DNA from 4 places in the Pseudoduganella sp. GCM10020061 genome. Region 3 is predicted to be linked to each of the others. Evidence: predicted binding sites of a transcription regulator. Region 3 holds the regulator's gene; each other region holds the start of a gene.
What was found. Region 3 encodes FNR, which switches genes on or off when oxygen is low (the NO sensors DNR and NnrR bind a similar motif). Its sites were predicted from a motif close to TTGATNNNNATCAA; they were not measured.
Positions count from the first base shown of each region.

Region 1: a site for FNR is predicted at 2,845-2,858, ahead of ACFSQR_RS10425 (KamA family radical SAM protein). Genes of this name have one in related genera too.
Region 2: a site for FNR is predicted at 1,834-1,847, ahead of ACFSQR_RS06925 (glycine-rich domain-containing protein). Genes of this name have one in related genera too.
Region 4: a site for FNR is predicted at 1,767-1,780, ahead of ACFSQR_RS00470 (TraR/DksA family transcriptional regulator). Genes of this name have one in related genera too.

Region 1 covers NZ_JBHUJS010000003.1:681,432-686,075, reverse strand. The annotation lists gene ACFSQR_RS10440 (DNA-3-methyladenine glycosylase) at 1-550, shown strand, start outside; gene ACFSQR_RS10435 (methyl-accepting chemotaxis protein) at 565-2,238, opposite strand; gene ACFSQR_RS10430 (cache domain-containing protein) at 2,257-2,709, opposite strand; gene ACFSQR_RS10425 (KamA family radical SAM protein) at 2,915-4,321, shown strand; gene ACFSQR_RS10420 (MFS transporter) at 4,323-4,644, shown strand, end outside.
Region 2 covers NZ_JBHUJS010000002.1:682,944-687,587, forward strand. The annotation lists gene ACFSQR_RS06920 (CHASE domain-containing protein) at 17-1,807, shown strand; gene ACFSQR_RS06925 (glycine-rich domain-containing protein) at 1,918-2,568, shown strand; gene ACFSQR_RS06930 (SDR family NAD(P)-dependent oxidoreductase) at 2,638-3,552, opposite strand; gene ACFSQR_RS06935 (CDP-6-deoxy-delta-3,4-glucoseen reductase) at 3,565-4,596, shown strand.
Region 3 covers NZ_JBHUJS010000011.1:17,245-21,888, reverse strand. The annotation lists gene ACFSQR_RS14485 (erythromycin esterase family protein) at 1-839, shown strand, start outside; gene ACFSQR_RS14480 (hypothetical protein) at 856-1,965, opposite strand; gene fnr (fumarate/nitrate reduction transcriptional regulator Fnr) at 2,040-2,810, shown strand; gene ACFSQR_RS14470 (FixH family protein) at 2,891-3,421, opposite strand; gene ccoG (cytochrome c oxidase accessory protein CcoG) at 3,436-4,644, opposite strand, start outside.
Region 4 covers NZ_JBHUJS010000001.1:104,765-109,408, reverse strand. The annotation lists gene ACFSQR_RS00480 (primosomal protein N') at 1-85, shown strand, start outside; gene ACFSQR_RS00475 (6-phosphofructokinase) at 150-1,265, shown strand; gene ACFSQR_RS00470 (TraR/DksA family transcriptional regulator) at 1,274-1,690, opposite strand; gene ACFSQR_RS00465 (helix-turn-helix domain-containing protein) at 1,932-2,729, shown strand; gene ACFSQR_RS00460 (Hsp20/alpha crystallin family protein) at 2,954-3,400, shown strand; gene ACFSQR_RS00455 (universal stress protein) at 3,488-3,937, opposite strand; gene ACFSQR_RS00450 (PHA/PHB synthase family protein) at 3,997-4,644, opposite strand, start outside.

The sequences.
Region 1 (4,644 bases), on a different contig from region 3:
AGGCATCGACTTCAACCGCCCCGCGCACGAGGTGGCGCAGCTGCTGATCGGCGTGGAGGTGCTGGTCGATGGCGTGGGCGGCCGGATTGTCGAGACCGAGGCCTACGACCGCGAGGATCCTGCCTCCCATGCGTTCAGCGGACCGACCGAACGCAACATGGCCATGTTTGGGCCGCCGGCCCATGCCTACGTGTACCGCTCCTACGGCATCCACTGGTGCCTGAACTTCGTGTGCATGGAAGAGGGGCACGGGGCCGGGGTGCTGATCCGCGCGCTGGAGCCGCTGCACGGGGTGGAGCAGATGCACGCGCGGCGCCGCACCGGGGACCTGCGCCTGCTGTGCTCGGGGCCGGGCAAGCTGTGCGAGGCGATGGGCGTCACGCGCGCCCTGAACGGGCATCCGCTGTCGGAGTCGCCGTTCGAGCTTCGGCCCGCGGAGCCACCCGTGCCGCTGGTGTCCGGGCCGCGCATCGGCATCTCGAAGGCGATGGACGTGCCGTGGCGCTTCGGCCTGGCCGGCTCGCGCTTCGTCAGCCGCCCGTTCAGATAGGGGCTGGAACTCTTCTACAGGCGGTGCACGTTGCGCGGCGGCTCGGAACGCGGCTCCTCCGCCTGCCGGTCCGGCTGCGGCAGCCGCGGCGATCCGCGCATCGGGCTGTCCGGCGCGCGCCGCTCGCCCGGCCCGCCGCCCGCTTTCCCGATCTGGAACACCGACACCGCGCGCGCCAGGTTGGCCGCCTGCTCGTGCAGGCTCTCGGCGGCCGCGGCGGCCTGCTCCACCAGCGCGGCGTTCTGCTGCGTCATGTCGTCCATGCTGGACACCGCGCGGTTGACGTCGGCAATGCCGCTGGCCTGCTCCGAGCTGGCCGCGCTGATGCGGCCGATGATGTCGTTCACCTGGCGCACCGATTCGACGATGTCGCCCATGCTGGCGCCGGCCTGGTTCACCGACGCGCTGCCGCCATCGATGGTGGTGACCGATTCGGCAATCAGCGCCTTGATCTCCTTGGCCGCCGCCGCCGAGCGCTGCGCCAGGCTGCGCACTTCCGCCGCCACCACGGCAAAGCCGCGTCCCTGTTCACCCGCGCGCGCCGCTTCCACCGCCGCGTTCAGCGCGAGGATATTGGTCTGGAACGCGATCCCGTCGATCACGCCGGTGATCTCCACCACCTTGCGCGAGCTGGCGCGGATGCTTTCCATGGTGCGTACCGCGCGGTCCACGGCCTGGCCGCCGCTGTCGGCCAGCTGCGCGGCCTTCGACGCCAGGTCGTTGGCCTGGCGCGCGTTCGAGGCGGTGTCGCTGACCGCCTGCGTCAGCGTATGGATGGCGCTGGCGGTTTCCTGCAGCGAGCCGGCCTGCAGCTCGGTGCGCGTGGACAGGTCGATGTTCCCGCTCGCGATCTCGCGCGAGGCGGTGTCGATCGAATGCACCGCATCGGTGATCGTGCGCATGGTGCTGTTCAGGTGCGCGATGGTGCGGTCGAGCGCGCGCGATGCGTCCGCGATCTCGTCGCGCCCGTCGCTCGCGGCCACTGCGGTCAGGCGGCCGGCGGCCAGTTCGTCGACCACGCCGGTCATCGCGCGGATGTCGGCCAGCATGGAGCGCCGCACCAGCATCGAGACGGCCAGCGACAGCGCGATCGACAGCACCACCAGCGCCGTCATCGCGATGCCGAGGGTGCGGAATTCGTCCTTGGCGGCCAGGTAGGCCTGTTCGGCCAGCTTGCGCTCGAGCGCCGACAGTTCGGCCAGGCGCGTGCCCAGTACCTGGAACTGGGCCTCGGCCTTCTGCATCGAGTTGGTCGCGATCGACACGTCCACCTGGGCCATCTCGATCGTCTCGAGCACTTCCTTGCGGTAGGCCGCCAGCGCCGCCACGGACGGGTCGACCAGCTTGCGCTCTTCCGGGCTGGCCACCTTCGCCAGGCCGGCCAGCTGCCGGGCCAGCGCCTGGTGCCGCGCGTGGATCTCGGCGGTCACCTTGTCCAGCCGTTCCTTGACGAAGCTGCCGTTGGTCCAGGCCAGCAGCCGGTAGATGTCCGAGTGGGCCTGGCGCGCGGAGCCCGCCACGTCGGAGGCATCGCGCAGGCGCGCGGCGCGCACCTGCACCATGTTTTCAAGCGATGCGTTCTGGCGCACCATGCCGTAGTACGACGCGCCGGACAGTGCCAGCAGCAGTAACAGCACGAGTCCCGGCGCGAGCAGCAGTTTGGGGCCGATCCGCAGTTTCCTCAGCATGGCGAGCCTCGCTTTCGATTATTTTTTACCGTACAGGCCTGCTTCCAGCACCACGTCGCCCTCGCGCAGGATGTAGGTGGTTTTCGGCTCGATCTTGCCGCTGACCGGGTTCTTGTACATGTAGTTGACCCAGCCCTTGCCCTTGGCGGCGGCCAGCTCGATGATCTCGCGGCGGTACTTCTTGCCGCTGGCGTCCGGCACGTCCACCAGGTCCTTGCCGACGATCGACGGGTTGACCGGGTGCGCCAGCACGATGCCGGTCTTCACGTCGCGCATGTCGATGTACAAGGAGCCTTGCAGGAACTCGGGGTCCTTGGCCATCAGGCGTTTGGCCAGTTCGTCCTTGCCCTTGGTGCGCACGACCTCGGCGCCGCGTTCGGCCATCGCGATTGCGTCCTTCTCGGTCGGTTCGGCAGCCCAGGCAGTGCCAGCCAGCGCCATGCCCATCAACAGTGCAGCGATTTTTTTCATGATGTGTTGGTCCTTTCCGTTGTGAGTTCCCAAGTGAAATGTTGCCAAGTTGCATCGGCTAATCTACGCCCGGCGGCGCGACGCGGTTTGCGCTACCACAAGTGCAACGATCCTTGCATTTCCTCATGGCACTTCTTGACTAGCGGCAACCGTGACGTGGATGGCGAAACCTAAGATGAATTTCCGACCATCAATGGAGGTTGCCGTGAAGATAGAAGCCATCGGAGACAAGTTTCAGCCGTACACACGGCAGTCGATCACCCAGGCGCGCCAGTGGCAGTGGCTGGCGCCGGAATTGCAGGAAGCGGTGCAGGTGGTGTCGCACGTGCTGCCGTTTCGCACCAACGCGTATGTGCTGGACCAGCTGATCGACTGGAGCCGGGTGCCGGACGACCCGATCTACCGCCTCGTGTTCCCGCACCGCGACATGCTGCCGGCTGCCGAATACGATCAGCTGCGCGATCTCGTCATGCACGGAGGCGACAACGCCGCGCGCGAGGCGCTGGTCCACAAGATCCGCATGCGCATGAATCCGCACCCGGCCGGCCAGCTGACCCACAACGTGCCGCATGTGGACGGCGTGCCGGTGCCCGGCCTGCAGCACAAATACCGGGAGACCGTGCTGTTCTTCCCCAGCGCCGGCCAGACCTGCCACGCCTATTGCACCTTCTGCTTCCGCTGGCCGCAGTTCGTCGGCATGGACGGCCTGAAGTTCGCCGCCCGCGAGAGCGAGCAACTGGTGTCCTACCTGCGCAGCCACCCCGATGTGACCGATGTGCTCATCACCGGCGGCGACCCGATGATCATGAATACCCGCTCGCTCGAGCAGGTGCTCGAACCGCTGCTGGCGCCGGAGCTGGCGCACATCCAGAACATCCGCATCGGCACCAAGTCGGTGGCGTACTGGCCGCAGCGCTTTGTCAGCGACCGCGATAGCGGCGACCTGCTGCGCCTGTTCGAACGCGTGGTCGCCAGCGGCAAGAACCTTGCCGTGATGGGGCATTACAGCCATGCGGCCGAACTGCGGCCGGGCATCGCGCAGGCGGCGGTCAAGAACATTGTCGGCACCGGCGCCACGCTGCGCATGCAGGGGCCGCTGATCCGCCACATCAACGAGGACCCGGCCAGCTGGGCCGAACTGTGGACCACCGGCGTGCGGCTCGGCGCCATCCCCTACTACATGTTCGTCGAACGCGATACCGGCCCGAGCGACTACTTCGCGCTGCCGCTGGCGCGGGCGCACGAGATCTTCCAGGCCGCGTACTCGCGCGTGTCGGGCCTGGCGCGCACCGTGCGCGGACCGTCCATGAGCGCCTTCCCCGGCAAGGTGATGATCGACGGCGTGGTGACGATCAACGGCGAGAAGCTGTTCGCGCTGCAGTTCCTCCAGGCCCGCAACCCGGACTGGGTCAAGCGGCCGTTCTTCGCCAGGTACGATCCCGCCGCGACCTGGCTGAACCACCTGGTCCCGGCGTTCGGCAAGCAGAAGTTCTTCTTCGAGTCGGAAATGGAGGAGGAGAGCCACGCCGCGCCGCCCGCGCGCGTCATCCAGATCACGCCGGTGCGGACGCCGGAGCCGTCCGCGATCGGCGAGCGCGCCGACGCCGCCTGACATGCCGCCACTGCACACGGCGCGCATGTCCGGCGCGGCCGTGTTCTGCCAGGTGTTCCTGCCTTACGCGCTGGGACACTTCCTGTCCACGCTGCTGCGCAACGTGAACGCGGTGCTGGCGCCGCAGCTGGCGCAGGCCGCGTCGCTCAGCCCCGGCGAACTGGGCCTGCTCACCAGCGCATTCTTCTGCGCGTTCGCGCTGGCCCAGCTGCCGGTCGGGATCGCGCTGGACCGCTTCGGACCGCGCCGGGTGCAGGCCGCGCTGCTGCTGCTGGCGGCACTGGCCTGCGTGCTGTTCGCGCAGGCCGGCACGCTGGCAGGCA
Region 2 (4,644 bases), on a different contig from region 3:
TCTGTACCGGTGACTCGTGGACAAAAAGAAGACTCTCTCCGCCCTGCTGGCCGGAGCAGTACTCTCGGCGGTGGTGGGCTACCTGCTGCACTGGGTGACGGCCAGCTGGATCGAGGCGGACAACCGCGAACGCTTCGAGCACCTGGCGCGCAACGCCCAGTACATGATCAGGACGCGCCTGAAGAGTTATATCGATGTCCTGCGCGGCAGCGCCAGCATGATGCGGACCCTCGGCAATCCGACCCGCGAGCAGTTCCACCGCTACGTCGACGGCCTCGAACTGCCATACCATTTCCCCGGCATCGTCGCCGTGAATTACGCGCGCCGCGTGCCGGCGGCCCAGATGCCTGCATTCCTGGCCGAGATGCACTCGCTGCCCGTCGACGGCCCCGATGGCTACCCCGCTTTCCCCGAGTTGACCTACAACGGACGCGCGGATCCGGAGTTGATCGTGCTGATCGATCCGGTGGAAGTGTGGCGCGGGCGCTACGGCCGCGATGTGGGCGCGCACGATGTCTGGGGTGGCCTCGACCGCGCGCGCGATACCGGCGGCATGGCCAGCTCCGGGCTTCCGCTGCCGATCATGAACGACCATCTCAACATGGGCATGGCCTTGCGCCTGCCGATTTACCGTGTCGGCATGCCCACCAATACGGTGGCGGAGCGGCGCGCGGCCTATGTCGGCTCGATCGGCATCGGCTTCTCGATGCGCAACCTGGTGCAGAACGTGCTCGACGAGATGGGCGCGGACGACGTGCGTCTGTCCATGTCGGACAGCAAAGCAGGGATCCTGCTGTACGACAGCGCGTCGACCAGGGCCAATCCCGCGCCGCCCATGCCGCGAGCGGACCATCACACCTTCGTCACCCAGGTCGAAATCCCGTTCGCGGGCCGCACCTGGGTCGCCAGCTTCAGCACCCGCAAGCAGGACGCCTACACCCGTTTCGACGCCAGCCTGCCGTGGATGGCCGCCGCGGCCGGGTTCGTGGTGACGATGCTGCTGTCGGCGCTGTTCCAGACCATGGCCACCTCGCGCCGGCGCGCGCTGCACCTGGCGAACCTGATGACGCGCGAACTGCGCGAAAGCCAGGACCGGCTCGAGGTCTCGCACCGCAAACTGCGCGGCCTGGCCGCGCATGCGGACCACATCAAGGAAGAAGAACGCAAGCGCATCGCCCGCGAGATCCATGACGACCTCGGACAGAACCTGCTGGCGCTGCGCATCGAGGCGGACGTGCTGTGCTCGCGCACGGCCACGCGCCATCCGCGCCTGCACGCGCGCGCACGCGAAACCATGGAGCAGATCGACGCCACCATCAAGTCGGTACGCCAGATCATCAACGACCTGCGCCCGAACGTGCTGGACCTGGGGTTGTCGGCGGCCGTCGAATGGCTGATCGCGGACTTCCGGCGCCATACCGGCATCGCCTGCGAGCTGGTCGACGGCAACCACGACGTCGCTGTGGACGACCATTGCGCCACCGCGTTCTTCCGCATCCTGCAGGAGTCGCTCAGCAATGTGCGGCGCCATGCGCGCGCCACCCATGTCCAGGTGGAATTAAAGTGCCGCGACGGCGTGCTGTCGATGACCGTGGCCGACAACGGCATTGGCATGCCGCCTGGCGGGCGCGACAAGGCGAACTCGTTCGGGCTGGTCGGTATCGAGGAGCGCGTCAAGATTCTCGGCGGCACGTTCGTGGTGCGCAGCGAGCCGGGCGCGGGAACCCTGATCTCGGTCTCGGTCGCACTGGCCCGGTCCGACAGGCCGCTGAACGCCGCGCAGCCAAACCCTGAATTATGTGTCTAAAAGTTATTAATTGCTCGCGAAAAATGTTGACGTAAATCAACATCCACCGTGGCTTTTATAGCAGACTTTGATCCGGCGCCTTGCCAAACTCTTACGACCGGAGGAACCCCATGGAAACCACCCACGACGATTTCGCAGCCATCGCAGCCCTCGACCTGGATCCGATCAAGGTCAAGCTCATGCACGCGCAGTCCGGCGAGGGATGGTCGCGCGAGAAGGCCGACGCGGTCGAGTTCGAGTACCGGCGCTTCCTCTACCTGATGAAGAAGTACCCGCACGAGCAGAGCGCGCCGCTGTTCGATGTCGACATCTTCTGGCACTACCACATCCTCGATACCATGAAGTACATGCAGGACTGCGATGCGGTGTTTGGCCACTACCTGCACCACTTCCCGTATGTCGGCCTGCGCGGCGAAGAGGACGAGGCGCTGCACGAGCGCGCCGGCGACCGCATGAAGGAACTGTACGAGGAAAACTTCGGCAAGGACTCGTTCGCGCATGCGGCCAGCCAGATCAACGGGCCGCGCCAGGACGTGAACGCATGGTCGATGGTGCCGCCTGCCCAGGCCGTCGCGGCCTGGTCGATGGTGCCGCCCAAGCAGATCGCCACCGCATGGTCGATGGTGCCGCCCAAGCAGCCTGCCACGGCGTGGTCGATGGTGCCGCCCAAGCAGCCTGCCAGCGCGTGGTCGATGGTGCCGCCTTCGCAGATGTCCGCCAGCGCGAGCGGCGCCCTTTCCCTGGCCCGCCCTACCCTCTGACACCGTCGTCCCGGCGCTAGCCCGGACCCATGCCCGCGTGGCATTGCGCATGCGCGATGGTGCGCTCGCTCAGGATGGGTCCCGGCCGTCGTCCGGCCGGCAGCCGTCTTCCCGGAATGCCGCCAGCGCCGCCTGCACCGTCCGATAGCGCAAGCGCACCCCAAGTTCCGTGCGAAGCCGCCCATTGCCGATCCGCCGCGATTCGGACATGAAGGACAGCCGCAGCGGCGTCGATTGTGCCGCCAGTTCGGCGCGCGACAGCCGGGGCGGACGCGCCAGCCCGAACGCGTCGGCCACCGCATCGAAGTACTCGCCCATCTTCATCTCCGTATCGTCCACCGCGTTGTAGACCCGGCCCGGCAGGCCGCGGAACAGCGCCAGCGCGGCGATGCGCGCCAGGTCGTCCGCGTGGATATGGTTGGTGTACACGTCGTCGGCCGGCGCCAGCGCCGGCGTCCCCTCTTCCAGCCGCTCGAGCGGCAGCCGCTCGCGCGCATAGATCCCCGGCGCGCGCAGTATCGCCAGCCGCCCGTGGCGCGCCAGCACCGCCTGGCGCAGCGTGCGCTCCGCATCCACCCGGCGCCAGGCGCGCGCATTGTGCGGCGCGGGCGGCCGCGTTTCGTCGATACGCGCCCCCATGCAGTCCCCATACACGCCGGTGGTGCTGATGTAAACGACAACTGCCCCCTCGGGTAGAATGGCGGTCACGTTGCGCGTGCGGCGGTCGAGCATGCCGTCCGCCTGTGGCGGCGCCAGGTGCACGATGTAGCGCGCCAGCCCCTTGAGGCGCTTGAGCGTGCCCGGGCGGTCGAGGTCCGCCACGACCGGAATCGCGCCTGCCGCGCGCAGCTCGGCGCGGCGTTCCGGCCGGCTGGTCAGCGCAAACACGCGAAACCGGTCGCGCACCAGCGGCAGCAGGCGCATGCCCACGTCGCCGCATCCGATGACCAGGAGGCGCGGGCGCCCCGTTTTTATGTTGTTCATTTTGAGGATTGTATGACTTTCGAGATCACTGTCCAGCCAAGCGGCCACCAGTTCAGCTGCGAGGAAGACGAAACCGTCCTGGCCGCGGCCATCCGCACCGGCGTGGGCCTGCCGTACGGCTGCAAGAACGGCGCCTGCGGTTCGTGCAAGGGAAAAATCGTCGAAGGCACAGTGCAGCACAAACCCTACCAGAAGCGCGCGCTGTCGGACGAGGAGAAGGCCGAGGGCTTCGCCCTGTTCTGCTGCGCGCTGCCGCAAACCGCGCTGACCATCGCCGCGCGCGAAGTCACCGGTTCCAGCGAGTACCCGGTGCGCAAGATGCCCTCGCGCGTCATCTCGATGGACCGCGCCGCGCCGGATGTCATGATCGTCAAGCTGCAGCTGCCGGCCAGCGAGGCGTTGGCCTACCGCGCCGGCCAGTACGTCGAGTTCCTCCTGCGCGACGGCAAGCGCCGCAGCTACAGCATGGCCAGCGCGCCGTCCTCGCTGGAGTCGCCGCTGGAGCTGCACATCCGCCACATGCCGGGCGGGGTGTTCACGGAGCAGGTGTTCGGCACGATGAAGGTGCGCGACATCCTGCGCTTCGAAGGACCGCACGGCAGCTTCTTCCTGCGCGAAGAGTCGGACAAGCCGATCGTGATGCTGGCGTCGGGCACCGGCTTCGCGCCGATCAAGGCGCTGGTCGAGCACATGGCGCACCTGAAGTCGGAGCGCCCGGTGCACTTCTATTGGGGCGGGCGCCGTCCGCAGGACCTGTACATGCACGCGCTGGCGGAGGAATGGGCGCGCACCATCCCGAATTTCAAGTACATTCCTGTGGTCTCGGACGCGCTGCCGGAAGACGGCTGGACGGGCCGCGCAGGTTTCGTCCACCAGGCCGTGATGCAGGACCTGCCGGACCTGTCCGGCTACCAGGTCTATGCCTGCGGCGCGCCGGTGATGGTCGACTCGGCGCGACGCGACTTCATCGCGCAGTGCGGACTGCCGGCCGACGAGTTCTACTCCGACGCGTTCACGTCGGAGGCCGACCTGGCGCAGCCCTGAGCCGTCGGCAGGTCATGCACTCCCCCGTCATCCCGGCCAAGGCCGGGT
Region 3 (4,644 bases):
GCAATGCGCGAGAACGCTACGCCTGCTTCGACCACTACCATGCGGACAGCCAGCGCTACGGTTATGCGGCGGGGATCGGCATGTCCGAATCGTGCGAACAGGATGTGCTGAACCAGCTGCGCGAACTGCAGCAGCGCGCCGGCGACTATGCGCGCACAGCGGGCGCCGACGAGTTCTTCGCCGCGCACCAGAATGCGCGCCTGGTCCACAACGCCGAGGAGTACTACCGCACCATGTTCCGCGGCCGGATCTCGTCGTGGAACCTGCGCGACCGCCACATGGCCGAGACACTGGAAGCGCTCGACCGCCACCTCTCGATCCAGGCGGGCGAACCGGCCCGCATCGTGGTGTGGGAGCACAACTCGCACATCGGCGACGCGCGCGCGACCGAAGTGGGTCGCATGGGAGAGTGGACGGTCGGCCAGCTGGCGCGCCAGCAGTGGGGCAAGGATGAAGTGGTGCTGATCGGCTTTTCGACCTACCACGGCTACGTGACCGCGGCGTCGGCGTGGGACGAGCCGCCCGAGCGCAAGCGCGTCAACCCGGGCCTGCCGCACAGCTATGAGGATGTGTTCCATCGCGCGGGCATGGAACGCTTCTACCTGCCGCTGCGGGAGCACAACCACGCGACCGAGGCGCTGATGCAGGAACGGCTCCAGCGCGCGATCGGCGTCGTCTACCTGCCGCGCACCGAGCGCCAGAGCCACTACTTCATGTCGCGCCTGCCGCAGCAGTTCGACGCGATCCTGCACTTCGACCGCACCGATTCCGTGACGCCGATCGACCGCGGCGCGATGGCAGGCGAAGAGCCGCCGGAGACCTACCCATCCGGCTTCTAGGGTGTAGAAACGCCTATTACACGCGACGGATGCCGATGGACGCGAGCGCATCGGCCACGTCGTCCACCACTGCCTCCAGCTGGTCCGGCGCATCCAGCGGCCGGTCGAACGTGGCCAGCACCGCGCCCGACGCATCGCGCAGCTCCGCCCGCACGACGTGGCCCTCGTCCGCCGCCGAAACGGTGGCGCCGACGCTGCCCGGATCGATGCCGCCCTCCTCCATCAGCGCGCGCGCACCTGCCATCATGCGCAGCATGAACAGCTCGTTCGCACCCTGCTCCTTGGCTCCATGGAACAGGTCCTGGTACAGGAAGCTGATCTCGATCTCGCGTCCCGGCGCGAGCAGCCGCGCCAGCAGCGGTTCGGCCATGGCGGTCCACGCGCGATAGCGTTCCATGCGCCGCTCGAAGTAGTCGTCGGCCTGCGCCTCGCCCTTCGGCACCGCGTAGAACTTGTCGTCCACGCGCTTGAGCGAGAAGCCAAGCAGGAAGCGCAGCTCGAGCGCCTCGTCGTCCGGCGCGAATGGCGCGCTATCCCAGCCGCTCATGCTGCGCTCGAGCGCCGGCATCGGTTTGACCTTGCGTTCGTCCATCCCGTTCGCCACCTCGCGCACGATCTCGTGCAGGCTGGCGTAGCTGATGCGGTCCATCTCGGCAAGGTCATACCAGTGCTGGATCAGCACCACACGCGCATCCGGGCTTTCCAGCCCCTGCGCGGTGAAGCTGTCGAGCAGCTGTTCGTAGGCCTGCTGGTCTTCGAAGCCCTGTTCGGCGCGCAGGCCGCCCGTGCTGCGCACGAACAGCGGAATGGCGAAGGCGTTGATCTCCATGTCCGGCGCATCGCCGCGCGCCTGCCGGCTGCGCAGCAGCACGGTCGACGCCGATTCCTCGACCGTCTCGCGCAGCAGCGCGTGGGTGCCATCGGCCATGTCGCGCGCTTCCTCGATCGCGTCGTACAGCACGTCGTCGTGCTTCTTCAACAAGTGCTTGCGCACTTCGCGCTGCAGGGAGGCCACCTCGGCCTTCTTGCGTGCGCATTCGAGCGCCAGGTCGGTCAGGGCGCGGACCGCCGCCTCGTCGTCGACATCGTGATCGGGTTCGTCTGCGGGATTTTGTGTTTTTGTCATGTATTAATGGAGTATTCGGGAATAAGCGCATGGCCGCTGAGCACGGCACCGCCAGTCCTTCTATAATAGCGCCCATGAGCCAGCCACTTCCATATGTTCCGCAGTCGTCGATCAACCTTGGCGCGCTGAAAGCGAGTTGTTCGAGCTGCAGCATGCACCAGTTGTGCCTTCCGCTCGGACTCGAAGACAACGAGATCAACCGCCTCGACCAGATCATCGGAGGGCGCCGCCGTGTCGCCAAGGATGAACGGCTGTACAAGGTCGACCAGCCGTTTCGCAACCTGTACGCGATCCGCTTCGGCCACTTCAAGACCTACCAGGTCAACGCGCGCGGCGAAGAGCAGATCACGGGCTTCCAGATGGCCGGCGAGCTGCTGGGCATGGATGCGATCAGCTCGGACCACCACCACTGCGACGCGGTGGCGCTGGAGGACAGCGAGGTGTGCGAGATTCCGTTCGAGCGCCTGGAGGACCTGTTCGGCCACGTGCCGACGCTGCTGCGCCACTTCCACCGCATCATGAGCCAGGAAATCACACGCGAACAGAACGTCATGCTCCTGCTCGGGAACATGCGTGCGGACCAGCGCTTCGCCGCCTTCCTGGTCAACCTGTCCACGCGCTATGCGGCGCGCGGCTACTCGTCCACCAGTTTCGCGCTGCGCATGTCGCGCGAGGACATCGGCAACTACCTGGGGCTCACCATCGAAAGCGTGAGCCGCCTGCTGTCGCGCTTCAAGAAGCAAGGCTGCATCAAGGTCGACAAGCGCGAGGTGACGATCATCGATCCGGTCCAGCTGAAAGCGATCGCGGCAGGCACCGAGTCCTGTCCCGGCGGCTCGGACTAGCCAGCCCCAAGGGGGACTATCCCTCCAGGGACCGTCCCCGCATAACGAAAAAGGGCGCAAGCGCCCTTTCGTGTCCCAACTTAATGCACCAGTGGCGAACGCTCCGCATCAGCCACCAGCGTCACGTTTTGCTCGTCCGGCCAACGCCACTCCCCCGTCAGCCGCCAGGTGCGGCCTTCGCCCTCCACGATCACCTGCCAGCGGGCCCGCTCCAGCATCGGCAGCGGCACCGAGAAGCGTCCCTCCCCGTCGCTGCGGGCAGCCAGCTTCAGGTCCTTGTCCGGCTGCGTGGAATGCACCAGCTGGATGTCGAGCGCGGCCGCCATCGGCTTCCCTGCGGCGCTGAGCACCCCTTCCAGCCGCTCGCTCGCCGGGTTGTAGCGCGCTTCGACCTGCAGCTGGCGTTCCGCTGCCGCGCGGTCGCGGCTCAGGTCCTGGTTGATCGCCTTGCCGCGCTTGTAGTAGTCGTCCACCACCAGCGCGTCCGGCGTGCGCGATGCCAGCGTGATCATGATGATCGCGCCCACTACCACCCAGGCCGGGCCGATCATCAGCAGCCATGGCCAGCGCTGCTTGTACCAGGGCGTCTGTTGCGTGTCCTGCTGTTCCATCCTGGCTCCTGTCCTTAACGGCGCGGCACGATGAAGACCGCTTCTTCGGTCACGCGCAGCGCGGGATCGTCCTTCGCGACGATCGCAAATTCAATCGGGTTGGCGCCCTTCTGCCCTTTGCCGTGGCGGATGCGCACGCGCACCGCAACGGAGCGGGTAGTGGCGCCATCGAGCGCCGCTTCGGTCGGCTCGGCCACATGCAGCGACTCGATGCCGCTCGCGCTGATCACGAACACATGCGGCTTCTCGGCCGTATTCATGATCTGCAGGCGGTACACGTTCTCGATCATGTCGTTATCCACTTCGCGGCCCATCGAGCCACGGTCGCGGATCACGTCCAGCTTGACCGGGTTGCGCATCGCCAGCGAGGCGACGAACCCGACCATGATAGCCAACAGCAGGCCGGTGTAGATCAATACGCGCGGACGCAGGACCCGGCGCGCGATCTGTGCCGGATTCCACTTCTTCTCGAGCGCGCGCTCGGTGGCGTAGCGGATCAGGCCTTGCGGCTTGCCCACCTTGTCCATCACGGTGTTGCACGCGTCGATGCAGGCCGCGCAGCCGATGCACTCGTACTGCAGGCCCTTGCGGATGTCGATGCCGGTCGGGCACACCTGGACGCACAGGGTGCAGTCGATGCAGTCGCCAGCCGGCTTGTCGCCGGAGTTCGGGCCGCGCGGCTCGCCGCGTTCCTTGTCGTAGGTGACGATCAGCGTGTCCTTGTCGAACATCGAACTCTGGAAGCGCGCATACGGGCACATGTACTTGCACACCTGCTCGCGCAGCCAGCCGGCATTCCCGTAGGTGGCCAGTGCGTAGAATCCAACCCAGAAGGTTTCCCAGCCGCCCAGCGCAAATGCCGCGATCTCCGCACCCATCATGCGCATCGGCGTGAAGTAGCCGACAAAGGTGATGCCGGTCCACAGCGCGACGATGGCCCAGCCGGTGTGCTTGGCGAGCTTGCGCGCCACCTTGTTCACCGACCATGGCTGGCGGTCGAGGCGGATGCGCGCACTGCGCTCGCCTTCGATCTTGCGCTCGATCCACATGAAGATCTCGCTGTACACGGTCTGCGGGCAGGCAAAGCCGCACCACACCCGTCCCGCCACCGCCGTCACCAGGAACAGCCCATACGCGCAGATGATCAGCAGCGCCGCCAGGTAGATGAAGTCCTGCGGCCACAGCACGATGCCGAAGATGTAGAACTTGCGCGCTGCCAGGTC
Region 4 (4,644 bases), on a different contig from region 3:
CTTCCTGCGCGCGTGGATGGAACAACTGCGCGCAATGAAGACGCGCGCCAAATGGTCGCTCGAGGTCGACCCGGTCGACATCTGACGGACTGTGCCCTGTCCGGCGCCGCGGAACTGATAGCATAGAGTCCTTCTTGACGGAGGGCGCGATGGCACGGCAAATCAGGCGGATTGCGATATCGACCGGCGGCGGGGATGCGCCCGGACTGAACGCGGTGATCCGCGCGGTGGTGCTGTCCGCTGCGCGCCGGGGCTGGGAGTGCTACGGCATCCGCGACGGCATGAACGGCCTGATCGCGCCGGAGAGCTGTGTCGGCGAAGGCGTGCAACTGCTCACGCCCGACAACGTGCACGGCATCGCGCACCTGGGCGGCACCATCCTTGGCAGCAGCAACCGCGGCAACCCCTTCCACTTCCCCATGCCCGACAAATCCGGCGGCTGGACCGAGCAGGACCGCTCGGGCGACGTGGTGGACGAATGTCGCGCGCGCGGCTTCGACGCGCTGGTGATGGTGGGCGGCGACGGCACCATGGGCATCGCCGACGGGCTGCAGCGCAAGGGCCTGACCGTGGTGGGAGTGCCCAAGACGATCGACAATGACCTCGACCGCACCTACCTCACCTTCGGCTTCGATACCGCATCGGGCTTCGCGACCGAATGCATCGACCGCCTGCACAGCACCGCGCAAAGCCACCAGCGCGTGATGGTGGTGGAGGTGATGGGACGCTACGCCGGCTGGATCGCGCTGCATGCCGGGATGGCGGGCGGCGCGCACGCGATCCTGATTCCCGAGATCCCGTTCGACATCGACGTGGTGGCGCAGGCGATCCTGGCGCGCGACGCGGACCGGCGCAAGCATTCGATCGTGGTCGTGGCGGAAGGGGCGGCGCCGGCGGGCGGTCAGCGCGAGCTGGCCAGCCGCGCGGCGGGCGGGCATGCGGAGCGGCTGGGCGGCATCGGCATGCGCGTGTCGCACTGGCTGGAGGACCGCACCGGCAAGGAATGCCGCCCCGTGGTGCTGGGCCACCTGCTGCGCGGCGGCAGCCCGTCGGCCTTCGACCGCGTCTCCGCGCTGCGTTTCGGCGCCGCGGCGGTGCGCGCGCTGGACGAAGGCCGCAGCGGCGTGATGGTCGCGCTGACCGGGCCGGGGATCGATTACGTGCCGCTGGCCGAGGTGGCCGGGCATACCAAGCGCGTGCCGGTCGGCAGCGACATCATGGAGACTGCGCGCGAACTGGGCATCTGCCTCGGCGAACGCGTGTAGGGCCGCGGCTAGAGGCGCATGCGCGAGCTGCCTTCGGCGAAGGTGCCGGGCCGGCGCTCCGCTTCGGTCTGGCAGGTGATGCACAGCGCGGCAGTCGGCTGGGCGCGCATGCGGTCCGCCCCGATGACGCTGCTGCAGTTGGCGCAAATGCCGTAGCTGCCTTGTGCGATGCGTTCCAGCGCCGACTCCACCGCGCGCAGTTCGCGCAGGTCCAGCCCCAGCTCCGAAATCTCCTCGTCGTTCAGCATATTGGCGGTGGAGCGGTCGTCCACCGCGCCTTCCAGCATGTTATTGCCGAGGCTCATCTCTTCCGGGTTGTCGCCCTGGTGCAGGCGGTCGCTCAGCGCGGACACCAGCAGTTTGCGCTCCTCAATCAGGCTCGCTTCGAGTTGCCTGATATCTTCCTGCGTCAGCGGTTCCGCCATGGCGTTCTCCTTGCACGTCCGGGTCGGACGAGTGATTCAATGTAGCCCTGATGCGGGCGGGCAGATAGCCTTTGCTTTGACGATAGTCAAATGCGCGCCCAATATTCGCATCAAGTAGCTGACGCGCACGCTTGCAACAACGGACGCTGGATACCTGCGCATTTCAGTCGTATATTGTTGGTAGCGCGTGCTTTAAGCGCAGCGCGACAGCGAGGCCACATTAACTGGAAGAGGTAACATTGTGTGCAAGCAGCATGGCGCGGGCCAGGCGCCTGTCCCGCCGAACAGGTGTGCCGAATGCCGCTTCGCCGGCATGTGCCTGCTGCGCGGCCTGGAACCTGTTGAAGTCGCACTCTTCGACGGCATCGTGCGCCGCCACCGCATCGGGCGCGACATGTACCTGTACCGCATCGGCCAGCCGTTCACCAGCCTCTACGCCATCCACTTCGGGCACTTCAAGACCGCGCAGGTCGACCGGCGCGGCGCGCAGCAGGTTACCGGCTTTGCGATGTCGGGCGAGCTCTTGGGACTCGACGCGATCGCGGGCGGACGCCATGCCTGCGACGCGGTGGCGCTGGAGGATTCGGAAGTGTGCGAAATCCCGTTCGCGCGCCTGCAGGAGCTGTTCGGCAAGATCCCGCACCTGCTGCAGCAGTTCCACTGCATGATGAGCCAGGAAATCCAGCGCGAACAGGCGCTCATGCTGGTGCTGGGCAATATGCGGGCCGAACAGCGCTTTGCCTGCTTCCTGCTCAACCTGTCCGAGCGCTACGCGCAGCGCGGCTATTCCCCGGTCTCTTTCCAGCTGCGCATGTCGCGCGACGACATCGGCGGCTATCTTGGGCTCACCATCGAGAGTGTCAGCCGCCTGGTGGCCAAGTTCCGCAACAACGGCTGGATCCGGCTCGACAACCGCAAGCTCGAGATCGTCGACCGCGCTTCGCTGGAGGCGCTGGCCGGCGGCATGCGCTCCGCGCCGGGCGCCGGGTTGCAGCCGCCGCCGCCATCGCGCACCATTCCCCTGCGGGTCGCCGCCTGACCCGTGCCGCTTGCGAACCGCGCAAAACGGGTTATAAAGAATAAGTGGGAGTTCGCTGCAGATGGGTACCGATGAGCGGCGTTCGCTTGGGATTGGCACCATTCGCCGCAGATCGGCCCGGCTGGCACCGGATCTCTCCAGTTAGGCAAACTTGACGACAGATCGCCGCGATTGTGCGCAGTTGGCACCGTGCGGCGGCGTTATCGACTTGAGGAGACACGATCATGGCGAACAATATGACACCGTTCGACCCGTTCCGAGACCTGATGCGGGTCAGCCCCCTGCATCGCATGGAAGAGTTCCTGCGCGACATGCGGCCGCTTTCGATGCGCGACATGCCGGACATGCCTGCGGTGCGCTGCGACGTCAACGAGACCGACCAGGCCTATACCATCCGCGCCGAGATACCGGGGGTGCGCAAGGAGGACATCAAGGTCGACGTGAACGCCAACCGCGTGACCATCTCCGCCGAGAGCCAGCAGCGGCAGGAACAGAAAGAGGGCGAAAAGGTGGTGCGCTGCGAGATCTACCGCGGCGAGATGTACCGCAGCTTCACGCTGGAGCACGAGGTGGACGAGTCGAAGGCCGAGGCCAAGTACCAGGACGGCATCCTGGAACTGACCTTGCCCAAGCGCGAACAGCGCACCGGGCAGAAGCTCGAGATCCACTGACAGGCGTGCATGGGCGGGCCCTTAGGGCGCGCCTGCCCCGGGCCCGGCCGCATGGACGCGGGCCCGCCTCGTCACGCCCTGGCGGCACTATTCCGCGAACGGACGCAGCACCAGCACCGGAATCATGCTGTGCACGAGCACCTTGTGCGTTTCGCTGCCTAGCACCATGGCCTTGATCCCGCGGTAGCCGTGCGAGGCCATCGCGATCAGGTCGCAGCCCTGGTCGCGTGCCACCTCGAGGATCTCCGTGTACGGATTGTCAGCGCGGCGCAATACCGTCTGGCAGTCGACGCCCGCCTCGCGCGCGGCCTGCTCGACTGCGAGCAGCACCTGCCGTCCGCGCTGCTCGGTATCGATCAGGTACTGCTCGCGGGTATCCTCGATCATCTCGGTATTCACCGTCAGCATGTGAAATTCCGGCATCACATGCAGCGCGGTGACCCTGGCGCGCACCGATTTGGCGAATTCCATGCATGTCAGCATGGCCGCATCGGACAGCGGCGACCCATCGGTCGGAAACAGGATGTGTGCAAACATACGACCTCCCTTCATGCCCGCCCACGCGGGACCCCAAACGTCGCGCCAGCAGAAGCCCGTCAGGGCTGCCTGACGTACTCACCCGGCGCATCCTCCAGATCATCTTCGGGCGCCGGCGGCGCCACCAGCGGCCCGGCCCGGCGCGCCAGCCAGTGCTCCCACTCCGGCCACCATGAGCCCGGCCTGTGCTCCATCGCCTCCTGCCACCGCCCCGGATCGATGAAGGGCGCATCGGCCGCGCGCGTCGCCACCTGGAAGCTGCGCCCGGCCTTGCCCGGCGGCGAGATAATGCCCGCGTTATGCCCGCCGGAAGTCAGCAGGAAGGTCAGCTCCGCATCGAGCAGCAGCGTCAGCTTGTACACGGAACGCCACGGCGCGACGTGGTCGGTGACGGTGCCGACCGCGAACACCGGCACGTCGATGTCCGACAGCGCCACGGGCCGGGCGTCGACCAGGTAGCGCCCGGCCGCCAGGTCGTTGTTCAGGAACAGCCGCCGCAGGTACTCGGCATGCATGCGGAACGGCATGCGGGTGGCGTCCTGGTTCCAGCTGGTGAGCGCGGTTTCCTGATCCGGCTTGTTGAGCAGGTAATGGTTCAACTGGCGCGACCAGATCAGGTCGTTCGAGCGGATCAGCTGGAAGGCGCCCGCCATCTGGCTCGTGTCGAGGTAGCCCTGCTGCCACATGGTCGCCTCCAGGAAGCTGAC